2 regions of the Bacillus mojavensis genome follow, and region 1 is predicted to be linked to the other one. Evidence: predicted binding sites of a transcription regulator. Region 1 holds the regulator's gene; the other holds the start of a gene.
What was found. The regulator Rex, encoded in region 1, represses fermentation and respiration genes when NADH is low (regulators of the CRP and FNR family bind a similar motif). The targets are predictions, from matches to a motif close to TTGTGAAATATTTCACAA.
Positions count from the first base shown of each region.

Region 1 (5,931 bases):
CGATTGTAAAAAACGGAACAGAAATCGTCTCGAACGTTGTGGCCTCTCAAATTGAAAGCCATAAACGATTCGGTGGGGTTGTGCCGGAAATTGCATCAAGACATCATGTGGAGCAAATCACTTTAGTGATCGAAGAGGCTTTCCGTAAAGCAGACATGACATATCGTGATATAGATGCGATTGCAGTTACTGAAGGCCCGGGATTGGTGGGAGCACTGCTAATCGGGGTAAACGCCGCTAAAGCATTGAGCTTTGCGCATCATATTCCGTTAGTTGGAGTCCATCATATAGCGGGCCATATATACGCAAACCGCCTGGTAGAAGAGATCGTTTTTCCAGCGCTTGCATTGGTCGTTTCCGGCGGCCATACGGAATTGGTTTATATGAAAGAACATGGTTCATTTGAAGTGATCGGGGAAACACTCGATGACGCAGCAGGGGAAGCTTATGACAAAGTGGCAAGAACGATGGGGCTCCCGTATCCAGGCGGACCGCAGATTGACAAGCTTGCGGAATCAGGGAATGACACTATTCCTCTGCCTCGCGCATGGCTTGAAGAAGGTTCTTATCATTTCAGCTTCAGCGGGCTGAAATCCGCTGTGATCAATACGCTTCATAACGCGGCTCAAAAAGGACAGGTCATTGCGCCGGAAGATCTTTCTGCCAGTTTTCAGAATAGCGTCATTGATGTCTTAGTGACAAAAACGGCACGCGCTGCAAAAGAATATGGTGTCAAACAGGTTCTTTTAGCCGGCGGAGTTGCTGCAAACAGAGGGCTCAGAGCGGCGTTACAGAAGGAATTCTCCCAGCATGAGGGGACAGCGCTCATCATTCCTCCGCTATCCTTATGTACAGATAATGCTGCAATGATTGCTGCGGCCGGTACTATTGCTTTTGAAAAAGGGATTCGCGGATCATATGATATGAATGGCCAGCCTGGTCTTGAACTGACTTCTTATCAAGGTCTCACGACATAATGACGTGAGGCTTTTTTATTGTTATTAACAGATAATTCTCAATTTATCCACATATCTGTTAGTCATTATGGAGATATAGATGGATAAAGGGGTTGAGAGGCTGTTAATAAAGTGGGTAAATTCAGAATATTTTGTGGATATTGTGTATAAATCGCTTTCTTCGTTTGCTTATAAGGGTATTTACTGTGGATAAAAAGCACCTCTAAAAAAGAGGTGCTTGACTTTTTTAATCTTCTTCTGTGGATAGTTCTTCCCATTCTGATAATAGGTTTTCCAATTCTTGATTAAGTTTCTCGTTGTCAGCGTGGATGGCTTGTACCTTTTCGTGGTTCTGATATACTTCCGGATCACAAAGTAATTCATCATTGTGGCTGATGTTTTCTTCTATGGTCTGAACTGTCGTTTCAATTTCTTCTATGCGTCTGAGTCGTTGGCGTTCTTTCTTTTTCCATTCTTTTTCTTCCTCGTATGAACGTTTAGAGTCGGATTTCTGTGCAGCCGTTGCTTTTTCAGTTTCCTCTTGCTGTTTCATTTTCTCCAATTCTAGCTGCTGTGTTTTTTTCTCTGTATAATAATCGTAATCGCCGAGGTATTCCTCAATATGGTTTGGAGAAAGCTCGTATACCCTTGTTGCGATTCTGTTAATAAAATATCTGTCATGTGAGACAAATAACAATGTACCCGGATAATCGATCAAGGCGTTCTCGAGAACTTCTTTGCTGTCTAAATCAAGATGGTTTGTCGGCTCATCAAGAATGAGAAAGTTAGCTTTTTGCAGCATCAGCTTGGCCAGGGCCACTCTTGCTTTTTCGCCCCCGCTTAGGGAATGGACGGGTTTAAGCACATCATCCCCGGAGAATAAGAAATTTCCGAGGCACGTTCTGATTTCTTTCTCTTGAAGCTCCGGATACTCGTCCCACAGCTCATCAATGACGCGTTTAGAGGAGGTCAGCTCAGCTTGTTCCTGGTCATAGTAACCGATACTGACATTTGAGCCGTACGCTATTGTTCCCTGATCCGGCTTCAGTGTGTTTATTAATGTTTTCAGCAAGGTTGATTTTCCGATTCCGTTGGGACCTACAAGAGCGGCGCTTTCTCCTCTTGTCAGCCTAAACGAAACATCTGTCAGAAGCGGCGGCTGGTTTTCATAGCTGATGGTCAGATCCTGAACCCGCAGGACCTCGTTCCCGCTCTGTTTTGTAATATCAAAATGAAAATTTGCTGATTTTTCGTCGCCGAGCGGTTTTGACATGACGTCCATCCGTTCAAGCTGTTTCCGCCGGCTTTGTGCTCTTTTTGTCGTTGAGGCTCTCGCCAGATTTCGGTCTACAAAGTCCTGCAGCTTAGCGATTTCATCCTGCTGTTTTTCATACAGCTTAAGATCCTTTTCATATTGGGCAGCTTTCTGATCGAGATAAGCGCTGTAGTTGCCGTGATACTTTTTGCTTTCTGATCTAGATACCTCGTACACCTGATTCACCACTTTATCCAAAAAGTAGCGGTCGTGAGAAACAATCAGAATGGCGCCTGAATAGCCTTGCAAATAATGTTCAAGCCAGGTCAGCGTATTAATGTCCAGATGGTTGGTCGGCTCATCTAGAATGAGAAGGTCAGGCTGTGTTAACAAAAGCTTACCCAAGGCCAGTCTTGTTTTCTGACCACCGCTCAGGCTTTGCACCTGCGTTGAATCGTCAAAATGGCTGAAGCCGAGACCGTGCAGCACAGATCTGACATCTGCTTCATATTGATAGCCGCCTTTATCTTTAAATTCCTGCTGAAGGCGGTCGTAGGTTTTCATGATGCTTTCCAGTTCACCTGGATCAGCTGCCGCCATTTTTTCTTCTATGGTGCGCATTTCTTTTTCCATTGCTTTTAAGTGATCAAAAACAGTCAGCAGCTCTTCTTTTATGGTAAGCTTAGAATCCAAGCCGGTATGCTGGGCTAAGTAGCCCATTGTGATATCTTTCGGCTTGATAACTTCACCCTTTTCATATGAAAGGTGACCTGCGATAATTTTAAGGAGTGTAGATTTCCCCGCGCCGTTTCTTCCGACAATTGCGACGCGATCACGGTTTCTGACTTCCAGCTTTATATTGTTTAAAATAGTATCAGCACCAAATGATTTGGAAAGCTGATTAATTTGTAAGATCATCATATTATTTCACCTCTGCTATAATAAGTTAAGTGTAGCTTATGAACCAGAACTCAGCAAACAATACATTGGCCGGATAAGACATAGAGAAGAAAATAGTGTATGATCTGTTTAAGGAGAGTTTTTACTATGAATGGATTTTCTCATTTTAATGAACAGGGCAGAGCCCAGATGGTGGATATCAGCGAAAAATCTTCGACTGTCCGTACTGCGGCGGCTGTATCAAGCGTACACATGAAGAGTGAAGTGTACGAGAAAATAAAAAGCCATGATATCGGCAAAGGAGATGTACTTGCTGTCGCTCAGGTGGCGGGCATTATGGCTGCAAAGCAAACATCAAATATCATTCCGATGTGCCATCCGCTATCCTTGAGCGGGGTCGATATTTCGTTTGACTGGAAAATAAAAGAAACAGAAGTTATACTTCATATAAAAGCACAGGTCAAAACGAAAGGGAGTACAGGTGTGGAAATGGAAGCGCTAACTTCTGCATCGGTGTGTGCCCTTACTGTTTACGATATGTGCAAGGCGCTTGATAAGGGGATGGTCATCGGCCCTACCTGCTTGCTGGAAAAGACAGGCGGGAAAAACGGTGACTTTAAAAGAGAACTATCCGAGTATAATTTGGAGGACCAAAAATGAATAAGGATCAATCAAAAATTCCGCAGGCGACGGCAAAACGGCTGCCGCTTTATTATCGCTTTTTAAAGAATCTGCATGCGTCAGGAAAACAGCGTGTATCATCTGCTGAACTCAGTGATGCCGTAAAGGTTGATTCTGCCACGATTCGCAGGGATTTTTCCTATTTTGGAGCTCTTGGCAAAAAAGGATACGGATATAATGTTGATTATTTGCTGTCATTTTTCCGAAAAACACTTGATCAGGATGAAATGACAGACGTTATCTTGATTGGTGTCGGGAATTTAGGAACAGCATTTCTTCACTATAATTTCACAAAAAATAATAACACGAAAATTTCTATGGCTTTTGATATAAATGAGAGTAAAATAGGAACTGAGGTAGGCGGTGTGCCCGTCTTTAACCTAGATGATCTTGAAAAACATGTAAAAGGCGAATCAGTTGCCATTCTTACAGTGCCCGCAGTTGCGGCCCAATCGATTACCGACAGATTGGTTGCGTTAGGGATTAAGGGTATTCTTAATTTTACGCCGGCCCGTTTGAATGTGCCGGAACACATTCGAATTCATCATATAGATTTAGCTGTAGAGCTTCAGTCACTGGTTTATTTCTTGAAGCATTATTCTGTTTTAGAGGAAATCGAGTAACCGGAAAGGAGGAGCCCAAATATGCCGATCGGTCCTGGAAGCCTTGCTGTTATCGCAATCGTTGCTCTGATTATCTTTGGTCCCAAAAAGCTGCCTGAGTTGGGAAAAGCGGCTGGAGACACACTTCGTGAATTCAAAAACGCTACTAAAGGATTAGCGAGTGATGATGAGGAAAAAAAGAAAGAGAATCAGTAAGTTAGGATGACACAAATGAAAGTGAATCAAATGTCGCTGCTGGAGCATATTGCGGAGCTTCGAAAACGATTGCTGGTTGTGGCGCTGGCGTTTGTCGTTTTCTTTATCGCGGGATTTTTTTTAGCGAAGCCGATTATAGTGTATTTGCAAGAAACGGATGAAGCGAAGGAGCTCACGCTCAATGCGTTTAATCTGACAGACCCGCTTTATGTGTTTATGCAGTTTGCGTTTATCATCGGGATTGTCCTGACTTCGCCGGTTATTCTTTACCAGCTTTGGGCTTTTGTGAGCCCGGGTCTCTATGAAAGGGAACGCAAAGTAACGCTCAGCTACATTCCGATCTCTATTTTGCTGTTTTTAGCGGGTTTATCTTTTTCCTATTATATTTTATTTCCTTTTGTTGTCGATTTTATGAAACGGATCTCTCAAGATTTGAATGTCACTCAGGTAATCGGAATTAATGAATATTTTCATTTTCTTCTGCAGCTGACGATTCCGTTTGGACTATTGTTTCAAATGCCGGTCATCCTTATGTTTTTGACAAGGCTTGGAATTGTGACACCGATGTTTTTAACGAAAATCAGAAAGTATGCGTACTTTACGCTGCTTGTGATTGCTGCTCTGATTACACCACCTGAGCTTTTGTCTCATATGATGGTGACTGTTCCGCTCTTGATTTTGTATGAAATCAGTATTTTAATATCGAAGGCTGCCTATCGGAAAGCGCAGAAAAGCAGTGCTGCCGATCATGACGTTTCTTCTTAACCATCATAAAAAAATCCATTTCTCATAGAAGAGAAATGGATTTTCTTTATTTCTGGTTTTTCTTTGTTTTAAATGAAAAGGCGAACATCTTAAAAGAAATGCTGATGTTGTATGCAGCGAACACCATCAGCAGGATGGAGTAAAATGACCACATGCTGCCTGGTGAGCTTGCGGCGAGATAAGTAAAGATGCACCCTACGGCAAAGTAGATCATTCCCCACACTATCGGGTTTCTCATGAAAGTAATCCTCCAATAATCAATTGCATTTGTGTGCTTTGCTGTTCAAGGTATTTCTGAACAGGCTCAAGCTGCATAATGACGACGAATGTATTCATCATTACATGGGCGAAAATCGGCACCCAAATCCGTTTGGTTCTCGCATATAAAAATGCAAAGGTAAAGCCCATTGCTGTATACAGCAGAAGGTGCGTCAAATCGGCATGAACAATTCCGAAAATAATGGAGCTGATCAGTCCGGCAATAAAGAAATTCGTTTTTTCGTACAGCGCGCCGAAAATGATTTTTCTGAAGATGATTTCTTCTAATATTGGCCCG
Region 1 covers NZ_CP051464.1:643,285-649,215, forward strand. Annotated here, with positions in the region: gene tsaD (tRNA (adenosine(37)-N6)-threonylcarbamoyltransferase complex transferase subunit TsaD) at 1-977, shown strand, start outside; gene HC660_RS03365 (ABC-F family ATP-binding cassette domain-containing protein) at 1,204-3,132, opposite strand; gene moaC (cyclic pyranopterin monophosphate synthase MoaC) at 3,259-3,771, shown strand; gene HC660_RS03375 (redox-sensing transcriptional repressor Rex) at 3,768-4,415, shown strand; gene tatAY (sec-independent protein translocase protein TatAY) at 4,437-4,610, shown strand; gene tatC (sec-independent protein translocase protein TatCy) at 4,617-5,375, shown strand; gene HC660_RS03390 (YdiK family protein) at 5,422-5,613, opposite strand; gene HC660_RS03395 (CPBP family intramembrane glutamic endopeptidase) at 5,610-5,931, opposite strand, start outside.

Region 2 (5,931 bases), 1.0 Mb from region 1:
CTTTGCCCTCTTGATCAGGCCGCTTGCTTAGAAACGGACGATGCTGGAGGATCGGTTTAAAGGTCGCCATCGTTTCCCCGAATTCCATCATCAGTTCATGATCGACATAGTAGGATTGTCTGCCTGTCAGCGTACGCCAAGGAATCAATTTTTCCACATTTGTCGTAAACGGCGAATACCTGCGCCCTCCTTTTTCAGAACCTGTAAATGCCGGAGATGTGATCACCGTTTTCGGCTGGGCTGTAATTTGTTCAAACGTAAAGCATTCTTCCTCCCGTTCTTCCGCCAGGTCTTTCAGCTCCAGGTTTGTGATGTTTTCAAGCGATTCCCATGCTTTTACGGCAACTTTCCCATTAGAAGTGGACGATAGGGTTAAAATCGCTTCTGCCGCCTGCTTTGCTTCACTTATATTCGGACACCCCTTTGCAACGCTGTCCGAGGTGATTTCTCCCAATCTCTTTTTGAGTGATTCATATTCATCGGCAATCGACCAGCTCATGCCTTTTGTTCCGCTCGGTTTTAAGGCGGCGTTTGGGCCGAGCGCAGTCATTTTATGAAAAATTTGCTTGTAGTCCCTTTCAACGACTTGAATGTTCGGCATCGTTTTCCCCGGGACGGCTTCACATTCGCCTTTGCTCCAGTCATTGATTTTGCCGAACGGCTGGGCCAATTCCTGCATGGTGTCGTGAAGGAGCGGCGTCGCGACTACTTCTTTCACCGGGTCCATATCGACTTCTTCTGCCAGATCAGAAACGGCTTTAGACAGCGCCTTGAAAATATCCCAGTCTGACTTTGATTCCCACGGAGCTGAGATCGCCGGAGCAAAAGGATGAATGAACGGGTGCATATCGGTGCTGCTGAGATCGTGTTTTTCATACCATGTCGCCGCTGGTAGCACGATATCGGAATACAAGGCGGTACCGGCCATTCGGAAATCAAGATTGATTAACAAATCGAGCTTTCCTTCCGGAGCCTGCTCGTGCCATTTGATTTCTTCAGGACGGATGCTGTCGCTGTCGTCATTCATCAAGCCGTTCGTCGTTCCCAAGAGATGCTTGAGAAAATATTCATGCCCTTTTCCCGAACTGGAAATCAGATTCGCTCTCCACACGAACAGGTTTCTCGGAAAATTCGCTTCATTGTCAGGATCTTCAATGGCGAATTTCAGCTTTTTCTCTTGAAGCTGTGAGGCCACGTACGCACCAACGTCTTCAGGTGTTGTTGCCCCCGCTTTTTCAGCTTCTTTGTACAGGTCAATTCCGTTTTTATCAAATGTCGGATAAGACGGAAGCCATCCGAGTCTTGCTGCCAGCACATTGTAATCGGCGTGATGCTTGTAGCGGGATGACCCAGCGATCGGTGATGCCAAGTCACTGACCGGCTGATCCTCGTAGCGCCATTGGTCAGTCGCAAAGTAGAAAAATGAGGTGCCGTTTTGCAGCTTGGGCACGCCCTCCCAGTCCTTTGCATTTGCAATTGTCTGCCAGCCTTCAGCAGGGCGGAGTTTTTCCTGACCCACATAATGAGCCCAGCCTCCGCCGTTAACACCTTGGGCGCCTACTAATAACACAAGATTTAACACAGCGCGGTAGATCGTATCGGAATTGAACCAGTGATTAATACCAGCTCCTACAATAATCATGGAACGGCCCTCTGTATCGATCGCATTTTGGGCAAATTCTCTGGCTATCTTAATGACGGCTTCTTTTTTGATTCCTGTCACATGCTCCTGCCAGGCTGGCGTAAACGGTTCAGGATCGTCATACGAGCAGGCTGATTTCTCCCCGATCCCCCGATTCACACCGTAGTTAGCCAAAATCAAGTCAAACACGGTTGTGACATACACATCTTCATTGTCCATGGCCAGTTTTTTAATCGGCAGGTCTCGCTCAAGCACTCTGTTTCCCTCATTTGAGAAATAAGGGATTCGAACCGTGCCGATTTCGTCCTCTATGCCGAGCACTGAGAGCCGGGGTTCAATCGATTCGCCTGTTTCTTCATCTATCATGTGCAGGTTCCATTTCTTTTGGCCGTCCCAGCGGGAGCCCATTGTTCCTTGCGGGATCGCGAATGCGCTTGTACGTTCATTCCACACCGCAGGCTTCCACTGATCATGCCCCGTCTGCCGCCCGATATCCTTTGCATGAAGAAAACGCCCGGCCGTATAAACGCCATCTTCTTTAGTTAGAGTGACAAAGAACGGGAAATCCGTGTATTGCTTTGCGTACTCTATGAAACGCTCTGTCTTCTGATTAACGTAAAACTCCTGCAGGATCACATGCCCCATCGCCATCGCAAGCGCGCCGTCTGTTCCCTGGCGAATGCTCAGCCAGTCATCCGCAAATGTTGAGGATTCCGCGAAATCCGGGCTGATTGAGATGACTTTTGCCCCTTTATAGCGGGCTTCTGCCAAAAAGTGCGCATCAGGCGTCCTTGTGAGAGGGACATTGGAGCCCCATGTGATGATATAGCCTGAGTTGTACCAATCACTGCTTTCCGGGACGTCTGTCTGGTCGCCCCAGATTTGCGGGGATGCCGGCGGAAGATCCGCATACCAATCATAGAAACTGAGCATAGGGCCGCCAATCAAAGACATAAACCGCGAGCCTGACGCGTGGCTGATCATGGACATGGCCGGAATCGGGGAAAAGCCCACATTCCGGTCAGGCCCGTATTTCATGACTGTATAGAGCAGAGAGGCCGAAATCAGCTTCAGCACCTCCGGCCATTCAGCGCGCACAAAACCGCCTTTTCCCCGCGCCTGTTTAAAGGACTTCGCTTTATCCGGATTTTCAACAATCGATTTCCATGCTTCCAAAGGGTTTTGATGAGCCTGCAATGCTTCACGCCACAAATTGATCAGCACACCGCGCACGTATGGATATTTCACACGGAGCGGGCTGTAGATATACCATGAAAAACTGGCCCCTCGCGGACAGCCTCTCGGTTCGAAATCAGGCATATCCGGGCCGGTTGACGGATAATTCAGGTTTTGCCCTTCCCATGTGACGATGCCGTTTTTCACGTATATATTCCAGCTGCAGGACCCTGTGCAGTTGACGCCGTGGGTGGAGCGGACGACCTTATCGTACTGCCATCTGTTTCTGTATACATTCTCCCAATCACGATCTTCATAGGTTGTTTGACTATGTTTATTTGATTGATGCTCAATAGGAGAGAAATAGTTTAATCTCCTAAACAACGGACTCATTTTCTTTTTTTTCATGAGTATTTCACTCCTTCCGAGTCAGGTATTCTAAATTCACTATATACAGAGGCAGGATATTTCCTTGTGAACTATGTCACACACTCCCCTTTTTTCACAGAAAGTTCACATGAAGAAGAAGGAATGGATAGACTGATCAAAAAACCCGACTCCTTTTAGGAATCGGGTTCAGCATTTTCATCCTGAGATCTATGCAGATAACGCAAAAACAGCTCATAAGAGAAAAAGACATTTTGCTGGAGCATCACCAGAAAATTCATCTGCAGCTTCGGGTAATAGGACATGATTTTTTTTAATATGTAAAAAGGGATATTGAGCATAAGAATGTCTTCGGATGTGCGGACTGAAATGAATGGAGATAAGAACAGCCCGCCTTTTTGATCGACGGGAAACACATCGCCTTTTTCCCACAGCGCAACGGTTTGCGACCCTTCAGGCAGCCTGCTGTCAATAAAACGAATACTGCCTTTTAATACAATATAAATGGATTGAGAATGGAGAAAAGATGGATCCTGATCACATGACCCGCGGATAAACGTCCCGTTATTCAGCAATGTTTCAACGATGGATAGGGGCACTTCATTAAACATAGGAAGTTGTCTCAAAAAAAATAAATAGTCACACTGATTCATAGGGAAGCCTCCTGTGCTAAGGATAGCTTTAGTGTAGCCCGGCCGATCCATAACAGCAGTGATGTATTTCACAGATGATATGATGAATGTCACTTATTGTCGGTATTGTCGCTTTTATAATGAAGCAAGAAAGGAGTGTTTCGATGAAGGCGCTTATTCCGAAGCAGCACGGCGCTTGGGCCATGCTGCTCATTCCATTTTGCCTCGGTATAGTGAAGGGAGGAGCGGTTCTTTGGCATATTCCCCTATTTTTAGGCTGGCTGTTTCTTTATTTGGCTGTTTATCCTGTTACGCTGGCATTAAAAAAGAAACAAATCAACGCCTATCAAAAGTGGATATTTTATTACAGTGTTCCAGCCTGCAGCTTTTTGCTTGCCGCTGTCATCCATAAGCCGTCTTTTATCTGGCTTGCCTTTTCTTTGCTGCCGCTGTTTCTCATTCATGTGTATTATGCCCGGCGAAAAAATGAACGAGCGCTGCTGAATGATTTTGCGGGCGTCTTTTTCTTTTGTGCAGGAGGATTCGCCAGCTGCTGGCTGGGGACGGAAACTCTTGACGGCTGGGCATGGTTTATTTTCGCACAATCTTCTTTGTTTTTTATCGGAAGTTCATTTTATGTAAAGTCGGTGATCCGGGAGAAGAATAATCGAGGATTTGCCTACTGGTCGTGGGGCTATCACCTGCTCCTCCCCTTGCTCTCCGCAGCTTTCGGCGCGGGCTGGGCCGTTCTCGCCTTTATCCCCAGCAGTTTGCGTGCTTGGTTTTTTCACGGAAAGAAGTGGCCAGTTCAAACGATCGGCATTCTTGAAATCGTCAATGCGTGCGTCTTTTTCGCCATCATGTGCATTTGGCTAACAAGATAAAAACAAGGACATATTGCTGTCCTTGTTTCCACTTAATCAATATTGCAAATCTCTAACGGGCAATGTTCGCATTCAATCTCACACCGTAAATAGTCCCGCTGATGCAGTACAATCTTTCCGGATTCCTCTATTGAAATAACCCCTTGTTTGCGGAGATCACCCAGCATGCGGTTGACGCTCTCTCTTGCCGCCGCGCAAAATTTCGCCAAATCCTGGTTTGTCAGGGCAATGTTAATGAGAATGCCGTCACTCCGGTTCACTCCATAGCTGTTTGACAAGCGGATAAGGGTAGAATAGAGTGCCCCTTTTTTGCCATGAAGAAGAAGGTCTCTGATTTTGGATTGAATTTTGCGCAAATGGGTGCTCATCCATTTCATAAATTCAAATGTCAAAGCACCATTGTGGATTAGTTCCTTTTCAAGTCTGCCTTTATTGATGACAAGCACTTCGCCATCCTCCAGCACTTTTGCACTGAGCATATATCTCGGTTCTTCTGTGAAAAGTGTTAATTCACCGACAATATCATTTTTTTGGCAGATTCTAAGTGTCAGGTCTTTGCCGTCAGACGTTAGCTTCCCGATTTCAATGAGTCCTGATTGAATCAGATAAAGCTCTTCTGCATCCATTCCTTCTCGAAACAGGTATGTGTGTTTTTCGATTTTTCTTTTTGTGCTGATGGATTCCAGCAATTGATGAAGATCACTGGAAATAAGATCCTTATCAGATGTTCGAACAGAGAGAAAGTTCATGAGCTCACCTCGAAGAAAAGTCACGTTGTGTATTTATTGTAACGTGAAATCATTTGTGCTTTTCAGAAAAAACTTACAATCTCGTGAATTCCCAGTCGCTGGCGGCCCTTCAGTTTACGCTGTGCCCGCTTCTCTCTGTATGTGTTTTCATTCTTTCCTGCCAATACATCCATATGACAATGACAAAGCTTGCTAACGCGACTTCCGAAAGCGCCATAAATCCGATGGCGTATTGTCCCGTCGCCTGAAATACACTCGCTAGGATCAGCGGAGGGAAAAAACCGCCTAATCCGCCCATGGCAGACACAACTCCGTTGGCAATTCCCGCCTGTTTAGAAAAATAGAAAGGAACCAGTTTAAAAACCGTCCCGTTTCCAATCCCTGAGCACACCGCAACCGTTAACGCCCCAAAGGCATAAATGCCGATCGTCGGCGAAAACGACAGGATCACGCCTGATAAT
Region 2 covers NZ_CP051464.1:3,641,414-3,647,344, forward strand. Annotated here, with positions in the region: gene HC660_RS18935 (nitrate reductase subunit alpha) at 1-3,226, opposite strand, end outside; gene HC660_RS18940 (cyclic nucleotide-binding domain-containing protein) at 3,382-3,858, opposite strand; gene HC660_RS18945 (YwiC-like family protein) at 4,002-4,721, shown strand; gene HC660_RS18950 (fumarate/nitrate reduction transcriptional regulator Fnr) at 4,754-5,470, opposite strand; gene HC660_RS18955 (nitrate/nitrite transporter) at 5,580-5,931, opposite strand, start outside.
Region 2: HC660_RS18935 (nitrate reductase subunit alpha) is a predicted target of Rex. The motif match lies at 3,291-3,308, and genes of this name have one in related genera.